2 linked regions of the Tunturibacter gelidoferens genome follow. The protein of the gene in region 2 interacts with the protein of the main gene of each other region in a pairwise test. Links are inferred from orthologs where the notes say so. Each region holds a gene or a part of one and is shown on either strand. Other genes may lie near its edges.

Region 1 (4,385 bases), 540 kb from region 2 along the record:
CCTACCAGACTCATATCACCCTTCAGAACGTTATAAAACTGCGGTAGCTCATCGAGCGAGTACTTCCGCAACACTCTGCCCACCTTTGTAATCCGAGGATCTTTCTTGATCTTGAACAGCACACTATCGCGCTCGTTCATATGCTCCAGATCAGCCTTCAGCTTGTCCGCATTCTGCACCATCGTCCGGAACTTGTAGCAGGAGAACGCGCGGCCCTTCCGGCCAATCCTCTGCGCCTTATAAAAGATCGGCCCAGGAGAGTCCAGCCGAATCGCGATCGCAATCGCCAGCATCACCGGCGCAGTCAATGCCAGCCCAATCAAGGAAACCGTCGTATCAAGCACGCGCTTCAGCAAAAATCCACCGATCGGAAAGTCCCTGCGGTGCAGTGGAATCGTCGGAAACTGACCGACATATTCAACCTTCGCATTCCACGCCAGGCCGTCGTACATATCCGGAACCACACGAACATCAATGCCGACAATCCGAGCCTCTTCCACCATGCTGATCACCATCTTCTCTTCGGCCGGAACAGAAAAGAAGATCTCGTCCACAAACAACGATCGAGCCAGCGACAGGCAGTTCCTCGCATCGCCGATCACATCTGCATTACCGGACTCCGCCTCACGTTCGGTCAGCGCAACAAAGCCCTTGAATCGGAATCCCAGATGCTGCAGCGTGTCGATATGATTTCTCAGCGCATGCCCCACCCGACCCGCGCCCACGATCAAAACATTCCGCGTCTCGATCCCCGCCCGGAATCGCCGATAGACCATCCTCCGCCACAACGCGCGCCGCACGCACAGCAGCGCCGTCGTAAACACCACCATCAGTCCAACCACGATTCGCGAGATCGCCTCTCCACTCGACAGGTACAGCGTCCCACACAAAAGCAGCCCTGAGGTCAGCGAAGCCTGAATCGTCATCCTCTGTTCATGCAATCCGCTATGGTGCTGAATCGTCCCATACAGCCCATACGAACGCGTAAGGAAGATCAGGCAGATTCCATACCAGCCAATATAAAAAAACAGAAGATTTGGAGAAGATTTGATCAGATGCGGGAGCACATGCAGCGTCGGTACATCGGCAGGCGTCGCCACGCGGAACCTCAAAGCTGCCACCGCCGCAATCACCACCGTCAGCAGGTCCAGGGAAGCCCAGACCGTGCTCGTGATCGACGGCCTGCGGAAGATTCCGCCGTCGGTCCTCGACGCACGCCTTCCGTTCCCCGCGTATTTTCTCTCTGAAACGATGACCTGCTGCAGATAATCCGGTGTCGCCATAGCGAACGCCTTTCAACTCAATAATCCCAGGGCCTTATAGTCGGTAGGATGCCTGAATTGAAGCTCAGGAATACCGTCGATAAAAAAAGTCGCCAGTCGAGCAGTTATGCGGGCAATATAGAAAAATTGAAGACTATCTGGAGCATACGTCTCAGGCAGGGGCTTGGCAACAGGGTACGGCAACACTTGGCAGCAACTGTCTAACACCTTCAGGGGAGACGCTTTACTCGGTTGTAACCTACCTCACGTTGCGCACTCAGACAGGGGTAACTAGCTCATCCAGCGTCAAAAACTCCTGAAGAATCGGATCCTGGCTGCGCTCCATCTCTTCCATGGTTCCAAAGAAAATCGCTTTACCTGCGCTTAAAAACACCACTCGGTCCGCCAGTTTCTTCGCCAGCCGCATGTCGTGTGTCACCACAATGCTGGTGAGATGTAGTTGTTGCTTCAACCGTTCGATTAAATCTCCGAGAAGATGCGCCATCAGCGGATCAACCATCGTCGTCGGCTCGTCATACAGCACCGCCTCCGGCTGCGACGCCAACGCCCGCGCGATCGCAATGGACCGCTTCATCCCTGTCGAGAGGTCAGATGGCAGCAGGCTTTCCATTCCCGCCACACCCACCATCTCCAGCAAACCCTTTACTACCTGCAGAATCTGGTCTTCCGCCATCTCTCCGCGCTCACGCATCGGAAACGCAACGTTCTCTCCCACCGTAATCGAGTCGAACAGCGCTCCATTCTGAAAGACCATCGTCACCTTCCGACGAATCTCTTGTAACTCTTTTTCCCGGAAGCCGCAGATATTTTCACCCGCAACCTTGATCATCCCCTTGTCAGGCTTCAAAAAACCCAGCAGCATCTGCAGCGAGACCGACTTGCCCACGCCGCTTCGTCCCAGGATGCACAGCGTCTCCCCCGGCAGCACAAAGAAGCTCACATCCTCCAGCACCACAAACTCGCCGAACGACTTATATACATGCTCGAACGAGATGTACGGCCCGGGCTTGTTCTTCACATCCGGGACAGCCTCGGCGGCAGCCTCATTCTGCTCCGCCGCCTGCTGGATAAAATCACCCACCTCCGCAGACACGTCCTCCGAGACACTCTCAATCAGCGGAGTATCCGCGGTCACCTCAGGCTGTTGTTCCTCGATCTTGTCATCCGGCTCTGCCATCTCAGCGACTCCCACCAACCAAATCACGACACAAATCTAGCCTAACCCATTGGTCCCCGCTAAGTATCCAACGCATCGACATGCCGCTCCGCCTCCTCAAACTCCTCCGGAGTATTCAGATTCGCAAACCAGAGATGCTTCGCTGACTGCTGGAACTCCGTCGTTGCCATCCAGTCTTCTCGCCCCGGACCGTGCAAGCTTGGCGTGGCCCGAAACGTCGAGTGATCGTTCCATGGCAAATTGCGGAATGTCATCCTGAGCACGACCCCGTGTTTCGCCGCCAGTTCCCTGCCCGCCCGCTCCAGCACCGGATACAACTTCAACTCCCCTTGCTCTATCGCACTCGTCAAAAATGGGGCGACGTCCCGGTGAATCATCGCCAGCGTGGGCTGCGCAAGGCCATCGACCGTAAACATTACCAGCCTCGCTCCCCTCTTCTCCTCAATCAGCGTTCTGCGAACCCAGTGGTGCAAGAATGCCGAAGGAAGAAACGGCATATCTACCGGCAGGAACAGGTTCCAATGGAAGACTGAATGAGCAAGCGCCGCCTCCATCCCTCCCATTGGCCCGCAACCGGGGTGCAGATCAGGAAGAATCCGTGCGTACGCCGCCAGTTCCGGGTTACTGCTCAAAATCCGCACATCCATGCACACCCGCCGCAGCTTCTTCACCGCATGGTGTACCAGCGGCTTCCCAGCCAGCTCCAGCAAAGCCTTTTCTCTTCCCATGCGCGAACTCTTCCCACCAGCCAGCACATAGCCGCCGACCTCCTCCGCGACCGGGCCAGCCATCAGGCACCTACACCACTCAAAAACCGCACAATCGACTCGATTCCGCGATGGAAGTTCGCCAGATGAAACTTCTCGTTCGGCGCGTGAAGGTTGTCATCCGGCAACCCAAACCCCATCATCACGGTCGGCACCTTCAGCTCCCGCACAAAGTCGCCCACAATCGGAATCGACCCGCCCCCGCGCACAAACACCGTCTCCTTCCCGAACACCTCGCGCATCGCCTCCGTCGCGGCCTTCACGTAGGAGTTGTCCGTGCTCACCACAATCGGATCGCCCGCATGAATCAACCGCACCTCCAACGCAACTCCTTTTGGCGCAATCGACTCCACAAAAGCCTTGTACTTCGCAAAGCTCGCCGCCGGCGTCATATCCGGCACCAGCCGCATGCTCACCTTCGCCACTGCCTTCGCGGGAATCACCGTCTTAGCGCCCACTCCAACAAACCCACCCGGCATTCCATGCACATCGAGTGTCGGCCGCGCCCACGTCCGCTCCTGCACGCTCAACCCGGGCTCGCCCGTCAGCACACTCGACCCAACCTCCGTCGCGCGATAGTGCTCTTCATCAAAAGGCAGCGCCTTCCACGCCTTCAACTCATCCGCCGTCGGCTTCTGCACCTCGTCATAAAATCCCGGAATCAAAATCTTTCCGTTCTCATCCTTCAACTTCGCAATCACCTGCGCCAGCGCGACAAAAGGATTCGGAGCCGCCCCGCCATACATCCCCGAATGCAGATCCGTCTTCGCCCCGCGTGCTTCGATCTCGGTATAGATCATCCCGCGCAACCCAACGCAAAGCGTCGGCAGCTCCGGCGCAAACATCTCCGTATCGCTCACCAGCGCGACATCTGCCTTCAGCTGATCTCCATGCTCACGCACAAACGCAGCGATCCCCTCGCCGCCCACCTCTTCTTCGCCCTCCACAATCACGCGCACATTCACCGGCAGCGTCCCCCCGCCCGCCGTCATCAACGACTCCAGTGCCTTCACATGCATCCACATCTGTCCCTTGTCATCCACCGCACCGCGAGCATAGATGTTCCCATCACGCTCCGTCGGCTCAAACGGCGGCGACTTCCACTCATCCAGAGGCTCCGCTGGCTGAACATCGTAGTGACCATAGCAAAGCACTGTA
Region 2 (5,554 bases):
GCAGGCGGTGTATTCGCCGCAGGGGAAGGATGGGTATCCGGAGCCGATCTTCGATAAGGAGACCGGGGCAATCGATCACAAGGTCGCAGAGTACTGGAAGGAGCACTACGACCTGAACGCGAAGTTGCAACGGGATTGGGAGCAGCTGGGGCCTAAGCTGCAGGGGAAGATTCACCTGTATGTGGGCAGCGACGACACCTATTTCTTGAACGATGCGGTTTATCTGATGGAGGACTTTTTGAAGGCGACGGGAACGCCTGGGCATGGCGTGGCCTATGACGGCGAGGTGCTCTATGGCCCGCGGGCAGAGCACTGCTGGAATGGGGATCCGACGCTGCCGAATGCGCTGTCGCGGCTGCACTACAACACTATGTACCTGCCGAAGATCATGGATCGCATCGAGAAGACGGCACCGGCCGGGGCAGATGTTACGAGTTGGCGGTACTAGGACAGACGGTCGGCTTTTGCAGAAGTTAACTTGAAATCAGCAATAAATTGGGCTTTCTTTGGATTCCGATCGATTTCTGCCTGCAGAGGATCTAAGTCAGTAAAGATTAAATTGCACAAAATCCCTTTCAAATGCATCAAACTGAGGCAGCGGTGGAGATCGATCCTTGAGGCACGCCTTCCACTCCGCTATCAAATCCGCCGGGGGACTAGACGTGCCAACAACTATCTTCGCGCCAGACGCACCGCTGATCAGTATTACTGATGCCGTCGCCTTTGAAGCACGCGTGGGTCTGTCTGCTATGCCTAAGACCCTGTCCCCATGGCTCTTCTACGATGAGTCTGGTTCGCGCCTCTTCGAACAGATCACGGAGCTGCCGGAGTACTATCTGACCCGGACCGAGCGTGGCATCTTTGCGGCCAACGCCGATGAGATTCTTCGCGAGGCTGCGCTTGGTCAGGGGCCGAGCGGAAAGCTTACCCTGATCGAGCTAGGTGCTGGAACGGCGACCAAGACCGGCATCCTTCTGGCGGAAGCCGTTCGCCAGCAGGGGAGTGTGGTGTACCAGCCTGTTGATGTTTCCGAGACGGCTCTCGCCGAGGCCAGTGAAAATATTCTCGCCAATATTCCTGGCGTGACGGTCCGCTCTCAAGTCGCTGACTACACTCGTGAGGCTCTCCCGCTCAACCGCCTACCCGACACGCGGACGCTGGCTCTTTACATTGGTTCCAGTATTGGTAATTTCATGCCGGAGGATGCGAGGGATGTTCTTCGCAACCTCCGCGCGCAGTTGCTTCCCGGGGATACTCTTTTGCTGGGCACGGACTTGGCGCCGAACGGTGGCCCACACGCCAATAAAACTGTAGCCACGCTGCTTGCCGCATATGACGACGCCGCTGGAGTGACAGCGGCTTTCAATCTGAACGTGCTTGCGCGTCTCAATCGTGATCTGGGGACTGATTTTGCGTTAGCAAACTTTCAGCATCGGGTTCGTTGGAATCCCGCTCAATCACGCATTGAGATGCACTTGGAATCGGTCATCGCTCAGCGCGTTCATGTCCCGGCTAACTCCAGCGGTCCTGCCTTCGCTGTCGATTTTGCACGGGGCGAGAGTATTCACACCGAAAACAGTTACAAATTCACCTCGGCTGCGGTTGAGGAACTTCTCGCGTCGGCGAACTTCAAGAAGACCAGGTCTTGGGAGGATCCGCAGCATCTGTTCGCGGTCACGCTGGCTACTGCGGTCTGATTCAGAGGCTTCCGCGTCGATACTCTCCGCTCTTGCCTCCGGTTTTGCGTATCAATACGACGTCGCGGATTCGTATTCCTTTGTCGAGCGCTTTGGTCATGTCGTAGATGGTTAGCGCCGCGATTGAGGCTGCCACCATCGCTTCCATCTCAACGCCTGTGCCTGCAACTGTCGCTGCGGTTGCTTCGATCGCGACGCCACCTTCGACAATTTTTGTCTGTATGTCTACGAAGCTCAGTGCTATTTGATGACACATCGGAATGAGGCTTGAGGTTTGCTTCGCTGCTTGAATTCCCGCGAACCTCGCCACTTCGAGGGGATTGCCTTTGGGATTTTGCGGCAGCGCCTCGAGCACCGCGTCGGACAGCTCGACGAACGCTGATGCCACGGCCTCGCGTCTTGTTGCCAGCTTGTCGCCGACATCCACCATGTGCGCTTCGCCGGCCTGATCGTAGTGCGACAGATGCAGCGGCACGGGGGACCGGGGAGGGAAGTCCGCATCATTGCCGAGAGGTTCGGGGGCGTCATCCATCAGCTGTTCGGAGGTGTAGTCTACGTCGTCCATCCTACAAGCCTACCGCAGGAGAATCGTGATGACATCCCCGGTGGAGAAGTGATCTTTGTCGGGTGGGAGGACCGCATAGCAGTTCGCTTGCGCATTCGCGGCCAAGTCGCCTGATCCCTGCCAGCCTACCAATCGTACCTCTGGGCGGACTCGGTTGGAGGTCCATCTGGCGGGGAGCACACGCATCAGGCCGGCCTTTCCTGCGAGGCCCTCTGCCAGCGTCGCCTGCAGAAAACGCGGGCCCTGGACTTCGGACCCGCCCATCGCACGGAGCACCGGTTCGACGAAACAATGGAAGGTCACTTGAGTCGAGACGGGGTTTCCGGGCAGGCCGAAAAAAAATTGGGCAGGGAACTGGTCGTCAGCCGGCAACCTGCCGAAGACCAGGGGTTTGCCTGGCTGCATCTTGACGCCGGTGAAGAAAAACTCTGCGCCCAGGCTTTGCAGTACCTCTTCGACCAGGTCGTACTTGCCCATGGAAACGCCACCGGACAGCAGCAGAAGTTCGCAATGGCGTGCGGAACGAATGGTTTGTTCGAGTTCAGGTCGCCGGTCCGGAGCAATCGGGAGCTGGACGGGTTCTCCGCCAGCGTGCCTGATCAGCTCAGACAGACCGTAGCTGTTCGAGTTTCTGATCTGGTGCGGCCCGGGCGTCGCTGCGAGGTCGACAAGTTCGTCTCCAGTTGCGACGATGGCTACCTTTGGCCTGCGATAGATCTTTAGCTCTGTGTATCCGCAGGAGGCGGCGAGAGCTACCTCCGCGCCCTCGATTTTAGAGCCAGAGGCCAATACTGTTTGGCCGGCCCGGGCCTCGCTTCCCTGGGGAACGATGTTTTCTCCGCTTCGAATCGTGCGTCCAGCAAGTAAGCGTATCGAGTTGTTGGTGCGTTCCACATGTTCGATCATCACGACAGCGTCGGCGCCTGCTGGAGTTGGTGCGCCGGTCATGATTTCAATCGCGGTATTTTGTTCGAGGGTGCTGCCCCGCCACTGCTCACCGGCCCTGACCTGGCCGACTACCTTCAATGGACCGAGCGTGTCGGACGCCCGCACAGCAAACCCGTCTCGGGTCGACCTATTGAATGGCGGCTGATCGCGATCCGCGAGCACGGGCTGGGCGAGTACGCGGTCTCCGCAGGCCAGCAGCGCGAGCGGTTCGCTTGGCGGACGTGGAAGATCGGTTGCGTGTTGAAGCACCTTCGTCAGAGCTTCATCGAAACCGAGAACTGCGGCCGCTGACTGCATCCTCTTCTCCTTCAGCTATCAGCGTGACAAATGGAAAGGCCCCGAGCGGGGTCGCCCGGGGCCTTCCGGTTTTTCCGGCGCTTATTTCTTTCCAGCTTTGAAGGTCGACTTTATCGGTGCGCCGATGCCTTCGAGAATACCCTTCACATCAGCAGCATGTGGTCCGTCCGGAGCCAGTTCAAGGTATTCCTGATAGGCTTCGACGCAACCCGGTGGCGCTACAATCTTCTGGGTTTTCGGATCGACTGTTGCCTGTGGAATGAGCGCCTGTCCCTTGATGTAATAAGCATCCGCCTTCTTCGGATCGGCTGCGATTGCCTTGTCGGCAGCAGCACCCGCCTCGGTCAGTTTGCCTGAGTTGTAGAGGGTTGCGGCCTCGTTGAAGAAGTACATTCCGGCCTTTTCCGGTTGGGCCTTGGCAGCCTGCTCGTAGGCGTCGGAGGAGGCCTTGGCGTCACCCAGACGGGCCTCCGCCTGTCCCAACTGGTTGTAAGCTACGCCGGCGGTTTCGGGGTTTGGTTTCTTGGAAGCGGCATTCAGATCCGCGGCTTTTTTATAGGAGGCAGCGGCATCGGTGTACTTCTGGAGGATGGCCGGATCCGTCGGTGAGGTGCCAGCTGCTTTAGCTGCCTTTGCTGCGGTCTCTCCGCTCCCAAGTTGAGCATCACCAAGGGTGACCCACAGAATTCCCTCGTCGGGCTTGGTTTCGGTGGCCTGCTTCATGGCGGTGATTGCGGAGTCGTAGTTGCCAGCCTTGTTGTCGGCGCGGGCCTGAGTCAGAAGGGCGTTGAGGTTCTGAATCTTCGCGTTGCCGGCGACGACCTCGGCGTTCTTCTTCTTGTACTCTTCGAGCGCCTTCCGGTCTTCGGGGCTCATCTTACTGATGTACTCCGCGCGCGACATGTCGAAATCGAGGAGCTTGTCTTCGTCTTTCGCAATCGGAACACTCTCGTTGAAGTCCAAGCTCTTATCGTCCTGGAAGACGAAGACTACATAGGTCCCAGCCACGATCCCGGTTCCTTTGTAGTTGCCATCTTGATCGATGGGAAACTTGTAGGGGTACTTTCGGTCCTTCGCGTCAGACGAACGATCCGTTGTGAGCCTGACTTCGCCCTTTGTAATTGGCAGGCCGGCGGGATTGAGAATGTGGCCATGAATGCTTGCGGTTCCCGCGGGCGGGGCTGCTTGTGCTTTCAAGCGTGTGGGCTGCGCGATTGCCAGGATTACCAGCAGAGCGGCTGCCAGGGTGCTTATCTTCCATCCGATACGTTTCATGCTCTTATCTTCTCCTGGCCCATTAGTGGGGGCGTAAGTCTTCGTTGCAAAACAGTTCTTGCTTCCTCAAATTTGATGCAAAATGCAGCGGTCACGCGACCGCATACGATATGGGATCGACCGCTCCGGCGTCACGAAATGCCCGCAGTCGCAGAACGCAGCTCTCGCAAACGCCGCAGGCCTCGGTCTCGCCGGAATAGCATGACCAACTTACATGGAAGGGTGCACCGAGTTCAACTCCCAACCGGACGATCTCGCTCTTGCGCATCTGGATCAGCGGAGTGACGACCTGGATCTGTCCGTCTTTGGTGCCCATCCTGATTAGCTGATTGAACGCTTCATAATACGCTGGCCGACAGTCGGGATACCCCGAACTGTCCTGTTCGACGGCCCCGATAAAGACCTTCTTGGCACCCAGAACCTCGGCCCAGCTTACCGCGGCTGAGAGGAAATGCGCATTTCGGAATGGAACATAAGTGATTGGGACTTCGTTTCCGATGGTCGCTTCCTCCCCCGCCGCCGGTACGGCAATCGAGGCATCGGTCAGCGCCGACCCTCCGATTCGGCGAAACAGGTCGATCTTGAGATGCAGCAGCTCTTTCACTCCGACGATGCGGGCGACCTCCTGTGCGGAGTGCAGTTCCCTCGATTCCGTTCTCTGGCCGTAGCTGAAGTGGAGGGCGAAGACGTCGTAGTCTCGGGCCGTGAGCGCGGCGCAGACGCTGGAGTCCATTCCGCCTGACAGGCAGAGGACGGCTCGTGGGCGGCCTTG

Evidence for each region.
Region 1: the proteins of glp (region 2) and RBB81_RS11975 interact in binary tests that used the Escherichia coli proteins (3 or more experiments, as listed by UniProt). The link is inferred for Tunturibacter gelidoferens from one-to-one orthologs.

Annotation. Positions count from the first base shown.
Region 1 is NZ_CP132938.1:2,682,776-2,687,160, reverse strand. The notes cover bases 1,386-4,385. They hold RBB81_RS11975 (molybdenum cofactor guanylyltransferase), read right to left. Parts: upstream 3,252-4,385; coding sequence 2,520-3,251; downstream 1,386-2,519. Other genes in these bases: RBB81_RS11970 (dipeptidase), read right to left, coding at 3,251-4,385; RBB81_RS11980 (ABC transporter ATP-binding protein), read right to left, coding at 1,540-2,460. Also shown: RBB81_RS11985 (sugar transferase), read right to left, coding at 1-1,283. UniProt on the Escherichia coli protein: Transfers a GMP moiety from GTP to Mo-molybdopterin (Mo-MPT) cofactor (Moco or molybdenum cofactor) to form Mo-molybdopterin guanine dinucleotide (Mo-MGD) cofactor.
Region 2 is NZ_CP132938.1:2,142,271-2,147,824, forward strand. Bases 1,390-4,171 are described here. They hold glp (gephyrin-like molybdotransferase Glp), read right to left. Parts: upstream 3,508-4,171; coding sequence 2,272-3,507; downstream 1,390-2,271. Other genes in these bases: egtD (L-histidine N(alpha)-methyltransferase), read left to right, coding at 1,390-1,697; moaC (cyclic pyranopterin monophosphate synthase MoaC), read right to left, coding at 1,699-2,127; RBB81_RS09485 (tetratricopeptide repeat protein), read right to left, coding at 3,589-4,171. In the rest of the region: RBB81_RS09465 (hypothetical protein), read left to right, coding at 1-448; more of egtD, read left to right, coding at 615-1,389; more of RBB81_RS09485, read right to left, coding at 4,172-4,782; 7-cyano-7-deazaguanine synthase QueC, read right to left, coding at 4,874-5,554. UniProt on the Escherichia coli protein: Catalyzes the insertion of molybdate into adenylated molybdopterin with the concomitant release of AMP.